Regions from separate parts of the Pseudonocardia sp. Ae150A_Ps1 genome, predicted to be linked through region 2. Evidence: riboswitches for the same ligand, from Rfam matches in the RefSeq annotation. Region 2 holds a riboswitch; the other holds the start of a gene.
The links. Region 2 has a riboswitch for cobalamin ahead of metE (5-methyltetrahydropteroyltriglutamate--homocysteine S-methyltransferase). Riboswitches for the same ligand answer to the same signal wherever they lie in the genome.
Positions count from the first base shown of each region.

Region 1 (9,171 bases), 1.5 Mb from region 2:
CATCGGGCCCGTGGCGGGCCTGGAGGCACCCGTCGCCGACTGATCCGTGCACAGCCTGATCCGTGCACACTGCAACTTTGCAGTGTGCAACGATGAGGGCGTGACGGACGAGATCGACGACGTCGTGGACGCGGTCATGACCGCGAGCCGCGCGATGCTCTCGGTGGTGGCCCGGTCCCTGGCCGCCGCCGGTGAGCACGCGGGCGAGGACGTGACCGTGCCCCAGTACCGGGCGCTGGTCGTCCTGGCCCAGCACGGCACCCGGCGCCCGGCGGACCTGGCCGTGGCGCTGGCGGTGTCGGCGTCCACCGCGACCCGGATGTGCGACCGCCTGGTGGCCCGCGGGCTGGCGGAGCGCACCCGGACCGGTGCGGACCGCCGGGAGGTCGCCGTCGCGCTCAGCGGCGCCGGCCGGGACCTGGTCCGGGAGGTGACCCGGCGCCGTCGTGCGGAGATGCACCGGCTGCTCGCGACGCTGCCTGCGGGGGAACGGACCGCCGTGCGCGACGCGCTGCGGACGTTCGCCGCCGCGGCGGGCGAGGTGCCCGAGACGGACTGGGCCGTCGCCCCGCTGTCCGTGGGCGAGCAGGACGACCAGGGCGGGGCAGCCCGGTGAGCGCCGTCGCCGGAGCCCCCCCGCCCGGCCCTCCGTGCGCTGCACCGGGCGCTCGTCGGTACCCGGCCCGGCCTGGTCGGCCTCGCCGTGATCATCGGCGTCGGAGCCGGGGTGGGCTCGGTGCTGTTCCACGAGCTGATCCTCGGTGTGACCTGGCTGGTCACCGGCCGGGAGGACTACTCCGGCGCAGGGCGCGTCCCGTCGGAGCACCTGCCCGCGCTGGGGGTCTGGTTCCTGCTGGTCGCGCCGGTGCTCGGCGGGCTCGTGTACGGGCCGCTGGTCCAGCGGTTCGCACCGGAGGCCCGCGGGCACGGCGTCCCCGAGGTGATGGTCGCGGTTGCGCGCCGCGGCGGCCGGATCCCGGCGACGGTGGCCGGGGTGAAGGCGCTCGCGTCCGGGATCTGCATCGGCACCGGCGGCTCGGTCGGCAGGGAGGGGCCGATCGTGCAGATCGGGTCCGCGCTCGGCTCGGCGATCGGGCAGTGGCTGCGGGTGCCGTCGACCCGGCTGGTGCTGATGGTCGCCTGCGGGGCGGCGGGCGGGATCTCCGCGACGTTCGACGCGCCGATCTCCGGTGTCGTCTTCGGGCTGGAGCTGATCCTCCGGTCGTTCGGCGCGGAGGCCTTCGGTGTGCTGGTGATCAGCTCGGTGACCGCGAACGTCACCGCCGAGCTGATCGCCGGGGACCGCGCGATCCTCACGCTGCCGCACTTCGAGCTGGGCAGCGCCGCGCAGCTGCCGCTCTACGCCCTGCTCGGGCTGCTCGCCGGGCTGCTCGGCTGGGCGTTCGCGCGGATCCTCTACCGGATCGAGGACGTGTGCGACGCGGTCTGGCGCGGCCCGGAGTGGCTGCGCCCCGCCGTCGGAGGGTTGTTGCTGGGGGCGTTGCTGCTGGCCCTGCCGCAGATGTACGGCGTCGGCTACCCGGTGCTGGAGGGGGCGATCGAGGGCCGGTACGTGTTCGGGTTCCTGCTCCTGCTGGTGATCGGCAAGATCGTCGCGGCGAGCCTGACCATCGGGATCGGCGGGTCCGGCGGCGTGTTCGCGCCCTCGCTGTTCATCGGCGGGCCGGCCGGGACCGCGTTCGGGGTCGCCGCCGCGGCCGCGTTCCCCGCGCTGCACCTCGACCCCGGGGCGTTCGGGCTGGTCGGGATGGCGGCGGTGTTCGCCGGGGCCGCGCACGCCCCGATCACCGCGGTGCTCATCGTGTTCGAGCTGACCGGCGACTACGCCCTGATCCTGCCGCTGATGGCGGCCGTCGTGCTCGCCACCGGGCTCTCGCACCTGGTCTCGCGGGACGACATCTACACGCTCAAGCTGCTCCGGCGCGGTATCGACCTCGCCGCCGACACCCCCACCGACGAGGCGTTGCGATGGGTGACGGTCGGCGAGGTGATGCGTCCCCTCGACCCCGCCGACGACGGCGGGGCCTCCCCGGCCGACGGGCGTCCGCAGCCGGGGGCCGGTGGGCCGCTCACCCCGGACACCCCGGTGCACGACGTCCTGGACCTGCTCGCGGCGCACCGCGGGGCCGGGCTCCCGGTGCGGGAGACACCGGACGGCCCGCTGCTGGGCACGCTCGCCGAGCACGACGTCCTCGATCATCTGCGGGGTGTGGGCTCCGCCGGTCGTGGTTGACCCTCGCCCGTCCGCGTGATGGGCTCGGTGACGACGACGGTGCAGGAAGCCGGTGCGAGTCCGGCGCGGTCCCGCCACTGTCATCGGGGAGCGCGTCCCCACCCACGGTCACGGCCCACCACGGGCGGGAAGGCCGGGGGCGCGTGACGATCCGCGAGCCAGGAGACTGGCCGTCGTCGCAGGAGATCCACTGGTGAGGGCGAGGACCCTCGAGGAGGTCATGCGATGAGCGACGACGCGCGCCCGGTCCTGGTCGTGCTCGGCACCGAGCCCGACGCCGGGTCCGGCCCGGCCGGTTGCGGGGCCGACGACCTGCTCGCCGAGGCGGACACCGTCTTCACGTTCCCCCGCGGGCCCGAGTCGGTCGCGCTGTTCTACGCCGAGGCGTGGCGGGTCGAGGGGGTGTCCCCGCGCGACGCGGTGGCGCGCTTCACCACCTGGGCGGGCGCCGCCCCGTCCGGCACCGCGGTGCTGCTCGTGGCGGGGGAGCCGAGGTCCGACGTCGCGCTCGGCGCCGTGCTGGACGGCCTCGAGCGCTGCTGCCCGGACCTCGATGTCCGCGTCCCCGCCGGGACCCGGGTCGCGCCCCCGCACCGGAGCCCGCTGATCGGCTGACCGGGGTTCAGGCGGGTGCCTGCCAGCTGCTGAGCGGATCGGCGCGGGCCAGGACGGGGTCGGACGCGTCGAGGGTGCGGGTGCGGCCCGGGCCGGTCAGCGCCGTCTCGAACCGGACGGTCACGCGGCCGTGCCCCGCTCCCTGGACCCAGCCGTGCCCGTGCTCGGGATGGTGGACGTCGTCGCCCGCGGCCCGCGGCCGGTCCGGGTCGGGCACCCGGTCCGGACGGGTGGGGCCCGGGCCGACCGTCGGCGGTGCCGGCTCGTCGGTCACCGCCGGTAGCGCCGGCTCGTCGGCCGCCGCCGCCACGGTGGTGACGACGGCGTGGCCGGCGATCGTCGCGGTACCGCCCGGGACGCCGGGCTCCGCGGCCGCTGCTCCGCCGGTGCCGCGCTCCGGTCCACCGGGGCCCGGCTCCGGGGAGTCGGTGCCGCCCGGCTCCGCGGTGTCGCTGCTCGTCGCCGCCCGCCAGCCCTGCTCCGACGGGACCGCCTCGAACAGCGCGAGCGGCGGCTCGTCGCCGAACCCGGACACCGACACCCCGAGCAGCCGGACCCCGCCCTCGCCGACCGCGGTGTCGGCCAGCCGGCGGGCCACCGCGGTCAGCGTGGCGAGGTCCCGGCTGGGGAACGGGGTCGTCTCCGACCGGGTGTGGGTCGTGAAGTCCCCGGTCCGCGCCTTGACGGTGACGGTGCGCGCGGCGCGCCCGTCGGCGACGAGCCGCCGGTGCACCGCGACGCAGATCGACGCGACGGCGTCGTGCACCGCCGTCATCGCGGTGAGGTCGGTGTCGAACGTGGTCTCCGCGGAGATCTGCTTGGCGGCGCCGCGCGGCGCGACCGGGCGGTCGTCGATCCCGCGGGCGAGCCGGTGCAGCTCGGTGCCCATCGCGGTGCCGAGCACCCCGGCGACCTCGCGCCCGTCCATGGCGGCGAGCTGGCCGATCGTCTCGATCCCGATCTTCCGCAGCGCCTCACCGGAGACGGGTCCGATGCCCCACAACGACCGCACCGGCAGTGCGGCGAGCACGGTCTCCTGCTCGGCGTGGGCGATCACCCGCAGCCCGTCCGGCTTCGCCAGCTCGGAGGCGATCTTCGCGATCTGCTTGCCGGACCCGGCCCCGACCGACGCCGGCAGCCCGGTCCGCTCCCGCACCGCCGCGCGCAGCCGGGTGCCGAACTCGTCGACCGCCGCCGGATCCGCCCCGGCCAGCACCGGCGGTTCGATGAACGCCTCGTCCACCGACACCGGCTCCAGCACCGGGGAGAACTCCGCGAGCACCCCCATCACCTGGTCGGAGATCGCCTTGTACAACGCGAACCGGGGCGGCAGCACGGTCGCGTGCGGGCAGCGGCGCCGGGCCTGGCCCATCGGCATCGCCGAGCGCGCCCCGAACACCCGCGCCTGGTAGCTCGCCCCGGCGACGACGCCGCGCGGACCGGCCCCGCCGACCAGCACCGGCCGGTCGGCGAGCGTCGGCCGGGTGAGCTGCTCGACGGAGGCGAAGAACGCGTCCATGTCGAGGTGCAGCACCCATCGGGCGGACGCGGTCCGCGGGGCGCCCGGGCTCCTCCCGTCCGGTGTCGTCACCGCCCCATGGTGCCCCGGACCACCGACAGGACCGCGTCGCCGTCGGCGACGTCGATCCGGGGCGCGGCGTGCCCGGCACCGGCGACCGCGCCGGGGTGGTCGGGGTGCGGGGTGGCGACGTCGGCGACCCACCACGGCCCGCCCGCATCCGGCCAGTCGAGGATGCGGGCGTCGGCGTCCGGCGCGGAGAGCGTGATCGCCTCCATCGGGCTGCTCAGGCCCTCGCCGGTGGCCTTGAGCAGGGCCTCCTTCCGGGCCCACGTGACGAGGAACCCGTCGGCCGCGAGCACGCCCGCGTCGCGCTCGGCGGGGGAGAGGGCGTGCCGGGCGAGGCCGTCCAGGTCGGGGAGGGGCCTGTGCTGCTCGACGTCGACGCCGACCGGCCCGGCCCCCAGCGCCACGCCGACGAGCGCGCCGGAGTGGGTGAGGGAGAAGCCGGGGTCGTCGTGCCGGCCGGTGAGCCGGGGCTTGCCGTGCGGCCGGCCGCAGCGACAGGTGCGGTCGAGAGCGAGCCCGGCCGGATCGGCGTCGAGATGCGTGCCAAGGACGAGGCGGGTCAGCGCGTGCGCGGCGAGGTAGCGGGCGCGGTCGTCGTCGCGGCGCAGCGCGGCCATCCGGTCGCGCTCGTGGTCGTCGAGCAGCGCGACGAGATCGGGCCGGGAGGAGGGCTCGACCGGCGCGGCCCACCAGACGGAGACGGTCACGGCGGACAGCGTCGCACGGGCCACCGACAGCGGGGGTGGTGCTCGGGTGTGATCACGGTCCGGGGCCCGTGCCCGGTGACGGGCACGGGCCCCGGAGACCGGTCAGCCGGACCGGCGGGCGGCGAAGTCCGTGCGGACGTGCGCGGGCTTCACGTGCGGCGTCGGTCCCGCGGTGCGGGGCGCGGCCGGGCCGGACGCCCCGCCGGAGCCCTTCCCGCGCTTCGCGGCACGGCGTTCGGCGCGGTTGGCCGGGCGGTCGGACGCGCCGGTGCCGGGCACGGTCGCGGCACCCGTGCCGGTGGTACCGGTGTCCGGGCCCGCCGCGGAGGGTCCGGGCAGGAGGGCCGGGGACGGCACGGTGGTGCCGCCGCCGGACGTGGTGGTGTCGCCGGGCGTGGCGGTGGAGCGGGATCGGGTGGTGCGCATACGGGCCTCCAGGTGATGACGGGTCGGACGTTGACCGAGGAGGGCCGGTGACGTGCCGGAACGCCGGACGGCAGGATGCGGCGGAGCGCGCGGCATCGGTTCCGGGCCCGGGGACGGACGTCACGGGCCGGCGGGCGCGGGGACTCGCGGGAGGAGCCCCGGCGGGCCGCTCAGAGGAACCGGATCAGCATGGCGGGAACGGTAGGAGACCACCGCCACGGCGTGCCACCGGTTTTCCGCGGCTACCGTCGCGCCGGTGGACGCGCACCTGACGGACCTGGTCGTGATCGGCGGCGGGATCGCCGGTGTGTCGGTGGCCTACGAGCTGGCCGCGCACGCGCGCGTCGTGCTGCTGGAGGCCGAGACCGACATGCCGGTGCACTCGACCGCACGGTCCGCGGCGACCTACATCCCCGGGCACGGGTCGGGGCCGTTCCGGGCGCTGATCGCGGCGTCCGGGCCGCGTTTCGCCGCGCTGCCCGACGAGCTCGGCACCCCGCCGCTGCTGACCCCGCGCCCGGTGCTGCACGTCGGCACCGACGACGACGGCGCCGCTGCCCTGGCCGCGATGCTCGCCGACCAGGCCGGCGAGCCGGGCGCCCCGGTGGCGCTGGACCCGGACGAGGCGCACCGCCGGGCACCCGTCCTGCGCCGGCCGCCCCGGGCCGCCGCCTGGACCGCCGGCGCGGCCGACGTCGACACCGCGGCCCTGCACGACGGCTACCGGCGCGGCCTGCGCGCCCGCGGCGGCACCGTCCTGCGCGACGCCCGGGTGAGCGCGCTGGCCCGCGACGGCGACGGCTGGACCGCGCGGACGGTCGCCGGGCACGTCGTGCGGGCCGGCGCCGTCGTCGACGCCGCCGGGGCCTGGGCCGACGAGGTGGCCGCACTGGCGGGCGTCTCCGGCGCCGGGCTGGTGCCGCACCGCCGCACGATCGCCGCCTGCCCGGTCGCCGATCCGTCGGTGCTCCGCCCGGGCGGAGCACCGCTCCCGCTGATCGCGGACGCGGCCGAGCGCTGGTACCTCAAGCCCGAGGCCGACGCCGTCCTGGTGTCACCCGCCGACGAGACCCCGCAGCCGCCCGGCGACGCCCGGCCCGACGAGCTCGACGTCGCGCTCGCGCTGGACCGGGTCGGCGAGGCGATCACGCTGGGCCTGCGCTCGGTGCGGACCGCATGGGCCGGCCTGCGGACGTTCGCCCCGGACCGGGCCCCGGTGCTGGGTGCCCGCCCCGGTCACCCCGGCTTCCACCTCGTCGCGGGGCAGGGCGGGTCCGGGATCGAGTCCGCCCCGGCGCTGGCCGCCCTGCCGCGTCGGTGATCCTCGGGCGGCCGGCCCCGGCGGACGTCGCGCTGGACCCGGATGTGTGCTCCGCCACTCGTCTCGGCTGATGTAAGCGGTCGCTTACCCATCGCTGGCACCATGGGGACATGGCGCTGACCACCACCGGCACCGAGCCGCACGCCCTGTTCTCCGGCGACTTCTGGACCGACCCGCACCCCGCCTACGCGGCGCTGCGCGACGACGAGCCGGTGCGCGAGCTGGCGCTGCCGGACGGGAAGGCGTGGCTGATCACCCGCTACGCCGACGTCCGGGAGGCGTTCGTCGACCCACGGCTGTCGAAGGACTGGCGCTACACGCTGCCGGCGGACCAGCGGGACGAGCACGCCGCGGCGCCGACGCCGATGATGATCCTGATGGACCCGCCGGACCACACCCGGCTGCGGAAGCTGGTCAGCCGCTCGTTCACCGTCCGGCGGATGAACGAGCTGCAGCCGCGGGTCGAGGAGATCACCCAGGAGCTGCTGGACCGGCTGCCCGCCGACCGGCCGGTCGACCTCATGCGGGAGTACGCGTTCCTCGTCCCGGTGCTCGTGATCTGCGAGCTGCTCGGCGTGCCTGCGGAGGACCGGGACCAGTTCTCCGCGTGGTCGTCGGTGATGGTCGACGACTCGCCGCAGGAGGAGAAGTTCGCCGCGATGGGCAGCCTGCACGGCTACCTGAGCGAGCTCATCGAGCGCAAGCGCACCGAGCCCGACGACGCGCTGCTCTCGTCGCTGCTCGCGGTCAGCGAGGCCGACGGCGACACCCTGTCCCACGAGGAGCTCGTCGCCATGGCGATGCTGCTGCTCATCGCCGGGCACGAGACGACGGTCAACCTGATCGGCAACGGCGTCCTGGCCCTCCTGACCCATCCCGGGGAGCGGGCGAGGCTGCAGGACGACCCGTCACTGATCACGTCGGCGGTGGAGGAGTTCCTGCGCTTCGAGTCGCCGGTGACGAACACGCCGATGCGGTTCGCGAGCGAGGACGTCACCTACTCCGGGGTGACCATCCCCGCCGGGTCGACGGTCATGCTCGGCCTGGCCGCGGCCAACCGGGACCCCGCGTGGACCGAGCGGGCCGAGGAGCTCGACATCACCCGGGACGCGTCCGGCGGGGTGTTCTTCGGGCACGGCATCCACTTCTGCCTGGGCGCCCAGCTGGCACGCACCGAGGGACGGGTGGCGATCGGGAAGCTGGTCGCGCAGCGCCCGGACCTCGCGCTCGCCGTCGACCCGTCGGAGCTGACCTACCGCGAGTCGACCCTGGTCCGCGGGCTGACGGGGATGCCCGTCACGGTGGGCGCTGCGCGCCCGTGAGTGGTTGACGCGGTCAGGACCGCGTCAACCACTCACGAGCCGTCAGGCCAGCGGGGCGCCGGTCTTCTCCCGCACCTCGTCGGCGGAGACGCCCGGGGCGGTCTCGACCAGCGCGAGACCGTCGGGTGTCACGTCGATGACGGCGAGGTCGGTGACGATCCGGGTCACGCAGCCCAGGCCGGTGATCGGCAGCGAGCAGCGCTCGACGATCTTCGGTGACCCGTCCTTCGAGACGTGGTCCATCATCACGACGACGCGCCGGGCGCCGTGCACGAGGTCCATCGCGCCGCCCATCCCCTTGATCATCTTGCCGGGGACGGCCCAGTTCGCGAGATCGCCGTTCGCCGCGACCTCCATGCCGCCGAGGACGGCGACGTCGAGCTTCCCGGCCCGGATCTGGCCGAAGCTCTCCGCAGACCCGAAGTAGGCGGCGCCGTCGGCGACGGTGACGGTCTCCTTGCCGGCGTTGATCAGGTCGGGGTCGATCTCGTCGTCGGTGGGGTAGGGACCGACGCCGAGGATCCCGTTCTCCGAGTGCAGGACCACCGTGCGGCCGTCGGGGATGTGCCCGGGGACCAGGGTCGGCATGCCGATGCCGAGGTTCACGTACGACCCGTCCGGGAGTTCCTCGGTGACCCGGGCGGCCATCTCGTCGCGTGTCAGGGCCATCAGCCGCTCACCGTCCTGAACTCGACCGGCTTCTCCACGCCGGGCACGTGCAGGACGCGCTGGACGTGGATGCCGGGGGTGTGCACGTGGTCCGGGTCGATCTCGCCCGGCTCGACCAGGTGCTCGACCTGCGCGATCGTGACCCGGCCCGCGGCGGCCGCGTCCGGGTTGAAGTTTCGCGCCGAACGCCGGAACACGAGGTTGCCGTGCCGGTCGCCCTTCCAGGCGTGGACCAGCCCGAAGTCGGGGGTCAGTGCGCGCTCGAGGAC
Region 1 covers NZ_MCIJ01000001.1:1,488,923-1,498,093, reverse strand. Annotated here, with positions in the region: gene cobA (uroporphyrinogen-III C-methyltransferase) at 1-43, shown strand, start outside; gene Ae150APs1_RS06610 (MarR family transcriptional regulator) at 101-616, shown strand; gene Ae150APs1_RS06605 (chloride channel protein) at 704-2,254, shown strand; cobalamin riboswitch at 2,257-2,444, shown strand; gene Ae150APs1_RS06600 (hypothetical protein) at 2,480-2,869, shown strand; gene Ae150APs1_RS06595 (DNA polymerase IV) at 2,877-4,460, opposite strand; gene Ae150APs1_RS06590 (4'-phosphopantetheinyl transferase superfamily protein) at 4,457-5,164, opposite strand; gene Ae150APs1_RS06585 (hypothetical protein) at 5,267-5,590, opposite strand; gene Ae150APs1_RS06580 (FAD-dependent oxidoreductase) at 5,847-6,911, shown strand; gene Ae150APs1_RS06575 (cytochrome P450) at 7,022-8,233, shown strand; gene Ae150APs1_RS06570 (3-oxoacid CoA-transferase subunit B) at 8,276-8,902, opposite strand; gene Ae150APs1_RS06565 (CoA transferase subunit A) at 8,902-9,171, opposite strand, start outside.
Region 1: another riboswitch for cobalamin. It lies ahead of Ae150APs1_RS06600 (hypothetical protein); the one in region 2 lies ahead of metE (5-methyltetrahydropteroyltriglutamate--homocysteine S-methyltransferase).

Region 2 (9,171 bases):
TCCGCGCCCAGCTGCGGTGCGACCCGGGTCAGCAGGTCGACGGTCCCGCCGGTCAGGTCGGTGGCGGTCACCCGGTGGCCGTCGCGGGCCAGCTGCAGGGACAGGAACCCGAAGCAGCAGCCCAGCTCCAGGACGTCGTCGCCGACCACCAGCGACCGGGCCCGCGCGTGCACGGGTGCCATCTCCGCGTTCGTCCCGCCCGGCTCCGGCTCGCCGGCCAGCGCGTCGAGGGTGTTGCGGTAGAAGGCGAGCCAGGCGTCGTCCGGGGCCTCGGGATCCTTGGCGGCGCTCGTCACGCAGGCGACGAACGCGTCCTCGAACCGCTCCGGTGGGAGCAGGCCGGGGCGGACGAGGGTGCGGTCCAGCCAGCCGGCGAGGTCGTTGCTGAGCCGGTCGGTTCCGATCATCGGGGCGCTCCAGTGCGGTTCGGGTACCCCCGACGCTAGGCGGCCCCCGCCCGGTCGCACCACGGCCGGTGGTCGGGATCCTGCCCGTCCGGACGGTGGGGCCCGCGTGCCGCGCGGGCGACGCGGGCCGGCGTTAGCGTCGGGCCATGGCTACCGTTCCCGCCGTCGTCGCACCGCGCCCGCTCCCGATCGACGATCCCGGGGCGCTGGTCGACTCGGAGACCGAGGTGGGTGCGCCCGGCCCGCACGACCTGCTCGTGGACGTCCGCGCGGTCTCGGTGAACCCGGTCGACGGCAAGGTGCGGTCGTCGTTCGACCCGTCCGGCGGGCCGAAGGTACTCGGGTTCGACGCCGCCGGCGTCGTGGTCGAGGCCGGACCGCAGGTGGAGGGCTACGCACCCGGCGACGAGGTCTACTACGCCGGCGCGATCGACCGTCCGGGCAGCAACGCGCACCGCCAGCTCGTCGACTCCCGGATCGTGGGCCGCAAGCCGTCCACCCTGGACTTCGCCGCGGCGGCCGCACTGCCGCTGACCTCGCTGACCGCGTGGGAGTGCCTGCACGACCACCTGCGGGTCGGCGACGGTGCGACGGGCACCCTGCTCGTCGTCTCGGCGGCGGGCGGCGTCGGGTCGATGGTGCTGCAGCTGGGCAGGCGGCTCGGCCTCACCCTGGTCGGCACCGCCTCCCGCCCGGAGTCGGCGGACTGGGCCCGGAGCATGGGCGCGCACGAGATCGCCGACCACCACGATCTCGTCGGATCGGTGCGCCGGGTCGCCCCGGACGGCGTGCAGTACGTGTTCTCCCCGGTCTCGGCGGGCAACGTCGAGGCCTACGCCGAGCTGCTGACCCCGCGCGGCGCCGTCGTCGCGATCGACGAGCCGGAGGGGCTGGACACGCTGCCGCTCAAGGCGAAGAGCCAGTCGTGGCACTGGGAGCTGATGTTCACCCGCCCGCTGTCGGAGCCGGGGTCGACCGTGCAGCGGGAGATCCTCGACGAGGTCGCCCGGCTGGTCGACGCCGGTGAGCTCCGGACGACGGAGACCCGGCGCCTGCAGGGCCTGACCGCGGAGTCCGTGCGCGAGGCGCACCGGCTGGTCGAGTCCGGCCGCACCGTCGGGAAGATCGTGGTCGAGCGCTGAGCGGCCGTCCCACCCCGCACCACGGGTGCGGGGTGGGTGCGGGTCAGCGGCCGATGAGCTCGCCGGACATCTCGTTCGTCGTCGTCTCCAGGCCGGACAGGTCCCGGACGACGCGGACCCGGTCGCAGTACTCGGCGTAGGCGGGCAGGTCGCACCGGCCCAGGCCCCACGAGTACCGCGGTTCCGGGGTCAGCCAGATCGTCTCCCTGGCCCGCCGGGTGATCTCGACGAACGCCTCCATGTTCGGGTCGTTCCCGTTGCCGCGGCCGTCGCCGAGGACCAGCACCGTCGTCCGGCGGGTCACGGCGGAGCCGTGGTCCTCCAGGAACTGCCCGAACGCCAGCCCGTAGTGCGAGTTGGCGTCGACGTCGAGCTGGTCGCCGCCGAAGATCAGCCCGAGGGCGTGCTCGACGGGGTGGTCGGCGAACAGGTCGGTCACCTCGACGAGGTCGGCCACGAACGCGAACGAGCGCACCTGGCCGAACAGGTCCTGCAGGCCGTGCACCAGGTGCAGGGTGAACCGGGCGGTGGCCCGCACCGACAGCGAGACGTCGGCCAGCACCACCAGCCGCGGCTTGTCCTCCTGGCGCTGCACGGTGACGGGGGCGAAGGGGACGCCGTCGTAGCGCATGTTCTTGCGCATCGTGCGGGCCGAGTCGATCCGGCCGCGCGGCGACACCCGGCGCCGGTGGGTGAGCGCGCCGTGCAGCGACTTCGCGAGGCGGCGGAGCGAGTCCTCCAGCTGCATCCGCTCGGTCTCGGTCGCCCGGTCGACCTCGGCGGCCTTCTCGGAGTCGTCGTGCCCCTCGACGATCCGCTGCTCGATCTCGAGGAGCTTCTCCAGGTGCGCCTTGAGCAGCTCCGGCAGGTTGTCGAGCACGCCGGTGAGCCGGCGGCGCAGGGCCGCCGCGTCGTCCTCGGTGCCCTGCTCGGCCTCGCTGAGCGCGTCCTCCTCGGAGTTCAGCCAGCCGAGCAGGGCGTCCTGCTGGACGACGGACAGGTCGGCGTCGACCTGCGTCCCCGCCTGCTGGGAGATGCCGCCCGGGATGCCGCCGCCGGAGAACCGGTCGGTCTCGATCTGGACGCGCTGGCCCTCGGTGATGTCGTTCGCCTGCTCCTTGGACAGCACGATCTCGTCCGTCATGGAGGCCATGTCGATCTTGTTGGCCTCCTGGTGCAGGTTGTACTGCTCGGCCAGGTCCTCCGGGTCGAAGAACTCCTTGATGTCGACCGGGGCGCCGTGGTCGTGACCCTCCTGCGGGGTCTCCGAGGGCTCCTCGGACAGCGTGAAGTCGTCCAGCGGCGTGTCGTCGGTCATGTCGCCGTGGCCGTGCCCGTGGCCCGTCTCGCTCTCACCGACCTTGACCAGCGAGAAGAACAGGTCGAAGACCTGGTCGTAGGTCTCCTCGTCGCGCCGGTCCTTGATCAGGGCGACGCGCAGCGCCTCCTTGAGCACCGACTTGTCGGCGAGCACCCCGGGCTGGGCGGCGCAGGCCATGGCGTCCAGTGCCTCGGAGACGGAGATGCGTACCGCCCGGATCCGCAGCAGCCGGACGAAGCGGTGGATGCTGGCTTCCACTCCCGCCCCCGGCTCAGACCGGACGCCTGCGGGACCCGCCGAACGAGCGGGACCCCTGGCCGGAGCTCACGTTCCGGGGCTTCGTGCTGCCACCACCGGAGGTGATGCCGCCGTAGATCGGGTGCCGGCCCGGCTCGTCCTTCGCCGCGCGCTTCGCCCGGCCGTCGACGTCGCCGTCGTCGGGGTCGTCCGACGCGGCGGGACGTGCGGCCGGGGCCGCCGGCGCGTCGTCGTGGGAGTGGTCGCCGTCGTGGCCGTGCCCGTGCCCGTGCCCATGGCCGTGCCCGTGGCCGTGCTCGGGGACCGTCTGGTTCGGGTCGACCAGGCGCGGGATGGCGTCGAGCGCCTTCTTGACGTCCTTGTCGTACTTCACGACGACCGAGACGGTGTCGGAGAGGATCTGCGAGTTGAGCTCGTCCACCCCCAGGACGGCCAGCGTCCGGGCCCAGTCGATCGTCTCCGAGATCGAGGGCGACTTGCGCAGCTCCAGCTCGCGCAGCCCGCGCACCACGTTGACGAGCTCCTCGGCCAGCTGGTCGCCCAGCCCGGTCTTCTTCGACCGGACGATGTCGAGCTCGCGCTGCGCGGAGGGGTAGTCGAGGAACAGGTGCAGGCAGCGGCGCTTCAGGGCTGCGGCCAGGTCGCGGGTGTTGTTCGAGGTCAGGAGCACGTAGGGGCGGTGGTTCGCGGTGAACGTCCCCACCTCGGGCACCGAGATCTGGTACTCGCCCAGGGTCTCCAGGAGCACGGCCTCGAGCGTCTCGTCGGCGCGGTCGACCTCGTCGATCAGCAGCACGCACGGCTGCTCCGAGCGGATCGCCTCGAGCAGCGGGCGCGGGGCGAGGAACCGCTCGGAGAAGAAGACGCTCTCCTGCGACCCGATGCGCTCGACGGCCGAGGCCAGGTCGGGGGCGTCCTCGACGACCTGCCCGATCTTCTCGCGCAGGATCTGGGTGTACATGAGCTGCTTGCCGTAGTCCCACTCGTACAGGGCCTTGGTCTCGTCCTGGCCCTCGTAGCACTGCAGGCGCAGCAGCCGGCGTCCGGTGGCGAGCGCGAGCATCTTCGCGAGCTCGGTCTTGCCGACGCCGGCGGGTCCCTCCAGCAACAGCGGCTTGTCCAGCCGGGTCAGGAGGAAGACGGTGGTCGCCAGCCGGGTGTCGGCGATGTAGCCCTGCTCGCGCAGGGCCTCGACGACCTGGTCGACGGATTCGAACGGGGCGCCTGCGCCGATCGCGGCAGCAGCCTCGGGCGCAGAGGGGACAACAGCCTCGGTCACGTTGGGTTTCTCCTTCGCAGGCCGCACCGGCGGTGGTGCAGCGGGCCCCGCAGCCAGCGGGCCCACCCGTCACGAGTATCACTCGCGCGGCGTGGGCCCGCTGGTGCGAAATTCTCGACGGACTGACCGGACGATCAGGTCAGGAGGTCGTCCAGGTCGCCGTTGATGGAGTGGTCGACGACCGGGCGGACGGTCTCGAAGGTGCACTCCTTGGGGTTGCCCGGGGTGCAGGCGTCACCCAGGACGTGGTTGGTGATCCGGTCGACGTCCGCCGCGTCACCGACGATGGTCGGCGAGTTCTCGTAGAACTTGGTCGGGCCCTGGCCCAGCCGGTTCTTCGAGTAGGTGTCCTGCTTGACGTCGGCGAACTTCTCCGGGATGCCCACGTCGCGCAGCAGCCGGATCGAGGCGGCCAGCGCGGCGTCGGCGGCCTGCGGCTTGGTCATGCCGCGGGTGTCGATGCCCATGGCCTCCGCGATGTCCGCGAAGCGCTCGTAGGTGACCGGCATGTTGAACGCCCACACGCGGGGGAGCGCGATCGCGTTGTTCAGGCCGTGGTGGGTGTCGTAGAACGCCGACACCGCGTGCGAGATCGAGTGGATGATGCCGAGGCCGCCCGAGTTGAACGCCTGGGCCGCGATGTACTGCGCGTACATCATGCCCTCGCGGCCGGGCAGGTCCTGGCCGTTCCACACCGCCGCGCGCAGGTTCTGCGAGGTCAGCTTGATCGCGTGCAGCGCGTTGCCCAGCGACGGCTGGAAGTTCAGCCGCGACACGTAGGGCTCGGAGGCGTGCGCGAGCACGTCGAAGCCGCACTGCGCGGTGTAGTCGACCGGGCAGTCGTAGTAGAGCACCGGGTCGTCGATCGCGAGGGTGGTGACCGACGCGTCGTCGAACGCCACGTACTTGTGCGGGTTGTCCGGGTCGGTCGTGGTGTCGGTGATCACGTACGCCCACGAGGTCTCCGAGCCGGTGCCGGCCGTGGTGGAGACCGCGATGTGCGGCGGGTTGGCCGGGTTCTCGGACTTGTTGAAGCCCTCGAACTCGTTGACGTTGCGGCCGTCGTGGGCGACCGAGATGCGGGCGCCCTTGCAGGCGTCGTGCGAGGACCCGCCGCCGATGGAGACGAAGGAGTCGCAGTTGTTCTCCTGGTACAACGCGACGGCATCCATCGAGTTGTAGTCCTTGGGGTTCGACTCGACCTTGTCGTACACGACGACCTCGAGGCCGTGGTACTTCATCGACTCGACGATCTTGTGGACGATGTCGGTGCCGCGCAGGCCCGACGTCATGACCAGGGTCTTCTTGAAGCCCAGCTTGAGCGCTTCCGGCCCGATCAGCTCGTGGGAGCCGGGACCCATGAGTGCCCGCGGGAACGGGTGGAACTCCTTGATGGGGAACGGCTTGAGCAGCTCGTCTACCTGCATGTCAGCCCTTTCTGAGGCAGGCGGATGGGTCGATTCCGCACGCTAGGGGGGCTGTGGCCGTGAGCACAGGGGTGATCGCGATTACCCGTCGGGCGTCCGGGCAGGACGCCCCTCCGAACGGAGGAGGCAGGGATAGGTCGCCCTGGGGCTCGGGTGGGAGCGGGCGAACGTGTTGCCACTCTATGGCAACAAGCACCGTCCGGCAATGCCTGGCCTGGCCCCGTCCGGATCCCTGATCTATGGTCGGTCCCGCCGACGGTTCGCCGGCGCGGTCCCGGGAGGGGCCGGGCGGGCGAGGCAAGAGGGAACCCGGTGCGACTCCGGGACTGCCCCGCAGCGGTGAGTGGGAACGACCGCCGTCATGAGCACTGGGAGCGATCCCGGGAAGCGACGGCCAGTAGGACGTGCACCCGTGCACGACGCCCGCGAGTCCGAAGACCTGCCGACGGTGCGTGTGCCGGCCGGTGCACGCGATCCGTGGTCCCGAGGGAGGGCCGAGCGGACGACCGGGCATCGCCGTGCCCGCCGGACAGGGTCCGGTGTGGACGGCCGAGCCGTCCCGGTCGTGACGTCGCCCTCCCGCGAGGCCCGGGTCACCCCCACCGCGCTCGCGAGGAGAGAGGGCCGTGACGACTTCGTCCGAATCGGGCACCGCAAGCACCGTTCTGGGATACCCCCGGATCGGGCCGTACCGGGAGCTCAAGCGCGCGACCGAGGCGTTCTGGGCCGGGAGGTCCGGCGCTTCGGCGCTGCACGACGTGGCAGGCGGACTGCGACGGGACACCTGGACCGGATTGCGCGACGCCGGCCTGGGGCAGGTCCCGGGCAACACGTTCTCGTTCTACGACCACGTGCTCGACACCGCGCTCGCCGTCGGGGCCGTGCCGGAACGGTTCGCCGGCATCGAGGATCCGCTGGAGCGGCTGTTCGCGATGGCCCGCGGCCGCACCGGCGCCCCGGCCTGCGAGATGACCAAGTGGTTCGACACGAACTACCACTACCTCGTCCCCGAGATCGGGCCGTCGACGCGACTGGCCCCGGGGAGCCGCAAGGCGCTCGACGAGTTCCGGGAGGCGCTGCGCTCCGACGTCCTGACCCGCCCGGTGCTGGTCGGGCCGGTGACCTTCCTGCTGCTGTCCAAGCCTGCCGAGGGGTCGCCGGAGGACTTCCGGCCGCTGGACCTGCTCGGCCCGCTCGTCGAGGTCTACCGGGATCTGCTCGCCGAGCTCGCCGACGCCGGTGCCGAGTGGGTCCAGCTCGACGAGCCGGCCTTCGCCGCCGACCGCACCGACCCCGAGGTCGCGGCACTGCGGAAGGCCTACGACCGGCTCGCGTCGGCGCCGCGCCGGCCGAAGATCCTGGTCGCGTCGTACTTCGGTGAGCTCGGCCGGGCGCTGCCGGTGCTCGCGTCGACCGCTGTCGAGGGGCTCGCCCTGGACCTCGTCGCGGGCCGGGCGGATCTCGACGGGATCGACTCGGTCGAGGGGCTGGGCCGCAAGCGGGTGCTGGCCGGCGTCGTCGACGGCCGCAACGTCTGGCGCACCGACCTCGACGCCGCGCTGTCCGACGCGACCCGGCTGACCGGCGTCGCGGGGCGGGTGGAGGTCTCGACCTCGTGCTCGCTGCTGCACGTGCCCTACGACCTGGAGGCGGAGACCGCGCTGCCCGCCGACGTCGTCGACATGCTGGCCTTCGCCCGCCAGAAGGTCGACGAGGTCGTGCTGCTCGGGCGTGCGCTGCACGAGGGCCGGGCCGCGGTGGCCGACGCGTTCGACGCCGCGAAGGCCACCCGGGAGCGGGTGGCCGCGGCGTCCCGGCGCGACGAGGGCGTGCGCAGCCGGTTCGCCGAGCTGGGCGCCGACCACTACCGGCGGCCCGCGGGTGACGTGCGGGCCAAGGCGCAGCGCGAGGCGCTCGGCCTGCCCGACGTGCCGACGACGACCATCGGGTCGTTCCCGCAGACCGCGGAGATCCGCAAGGACCGCGCCGCGCACCGGCGCGGCGACATCACCGACGACGAGTACACCGGGCGGATGCGCCGGGAGATCGAGCGCGTGGTGCGGCTCCAGGAGGACATCGGCCTGGACGTGCTCGTGCACGGTGAGCCCGAGCGCAACGACATGGTCCAGTACTTCGCCGAGAACCTCGACGGGTTCGCCACGACCGAGCTCGGCTGGGTGCAGTCCTACGGCTCGCGCTGCGTGCGGCCGCCGATCCTGCACTCGGACGTCTCCCGCGCGGAGCCGATCACCGTCGGCTGGGCGACCTACGCGCAGTCGCTGTCGGACCGGTACGTGAAGGGCATGCTGACCGGGCCCGTCACCATCCTGGCCTGGTCGTTCGTCCGCGACGACCAGCCGCTCGGCGACACCGCCCGGCAGGTCGGGCTGGCGCTGCGCGACGAGGTCGTCGACCTCGAGGCGGCCGGGATCCGGATCATCCAGGTCGATGAGCCCGCGCTGCGCGAGCTGCTGCCGCTGCACGAGCGCGACCGGCAGTCCTATCTGGACTGGGCGGTGGACTCGTTCCGGATGTCCGTCGGCGGGGTCGCGGACACCACGCAGATCCACACGCACCTCTGCTACTCCGAGTTCGGCGAGGTCGTCGGGGCCATCGACGGCCTGGACGCCGACGTCACCACGGTCGAGGCGGCCCGGTCCCGGATGGAGGTCCTCGGCGACCTCGGGCCCGGGGTGCCGCGCGGGCTCGGCCCGGGCGTCTACGACGTCCACTCGCCCGAGGTCCCGGACACCGACGAGCTCGCCGGGCAGCTCACCGCGGCGCTGCACCACATCGGTGCCGAGCGGCTGTGGGCCAACCCGGACTGCGGGCTCAAGACGCGCGGTGAGCCCGAGACCGTCGCCGCCCTGACCAACCTGGTCGCGGCCGCCCGCCGGGTCCGCTCCGGCGGGGTACCGACCACCGGCTGACGCCGGTGCGCTCCCGTGGCGCCGGCCGGTACCGGCCGTCCCGTCCGGCGCCGCGGGGGCATCTCCATCCCTGACCGGGATGGTGATCACGGATCGGGAAGCTGCGCGGCCGGATCCGGCCGCAAGACTTCCGGATCCGTGATCAGAGCTGTTGCTCACGTCCATCTTGTCTGAACAGTTCGTCAGATGTAGCTGTATGTCGTGATCGCACGACGACGTGGCCGGTACGCCCTGGCCGCACTGGCCACCGCGACCGCCCTGCTCCTCGCCGGCTGCGGCGGCGGTACCGGTGGTAGCCCCGATCCCGCCGGTGAGCTGACGGTGGCGCTCCAGTTCCCGCCCCGCTCGGACTACGCCTTCGACGCGGACGACGGGGCCCGCCTCCAGTCCCTCGGCGTCGCCGAGAC
Region 2 covers NZ_MCIJ01000001.1:2,999,981-3,009,151, reverse strand. Annotated here, with positions in the region: gene mftM (mycofactocin oligosaccharide methyltransferase MftM) at 1-407, opposite strand, end outside; gene Ae150APs1_RS13870 (zinc-binding alcohol dehydrogenase family protein) at 554-1,549, shown strand; gene Ae150APs1_RS13865 (VWA domain-containing protein) at 1,593-3,128, opposite strand; gene Ae150APs1_RS13860 (MoxR family ATPase) at 3,142-4,407, opposite strand; gene mdo (NDMA-dependent methanol dehydrogenase) at 4,542-5,834, opposite strand; cobalamin riboswitch at 6,134-6,275, shown strand; gene metE (5-methyltetrahydropteroyltriglutamate--homocysteine S-methyltransferase) at 6,461-8,764, shown strand; gene Ae150APs1_RS13845 (ABC transporter substrate-binding protein) at 8,966-9,171, shown strand, end outside.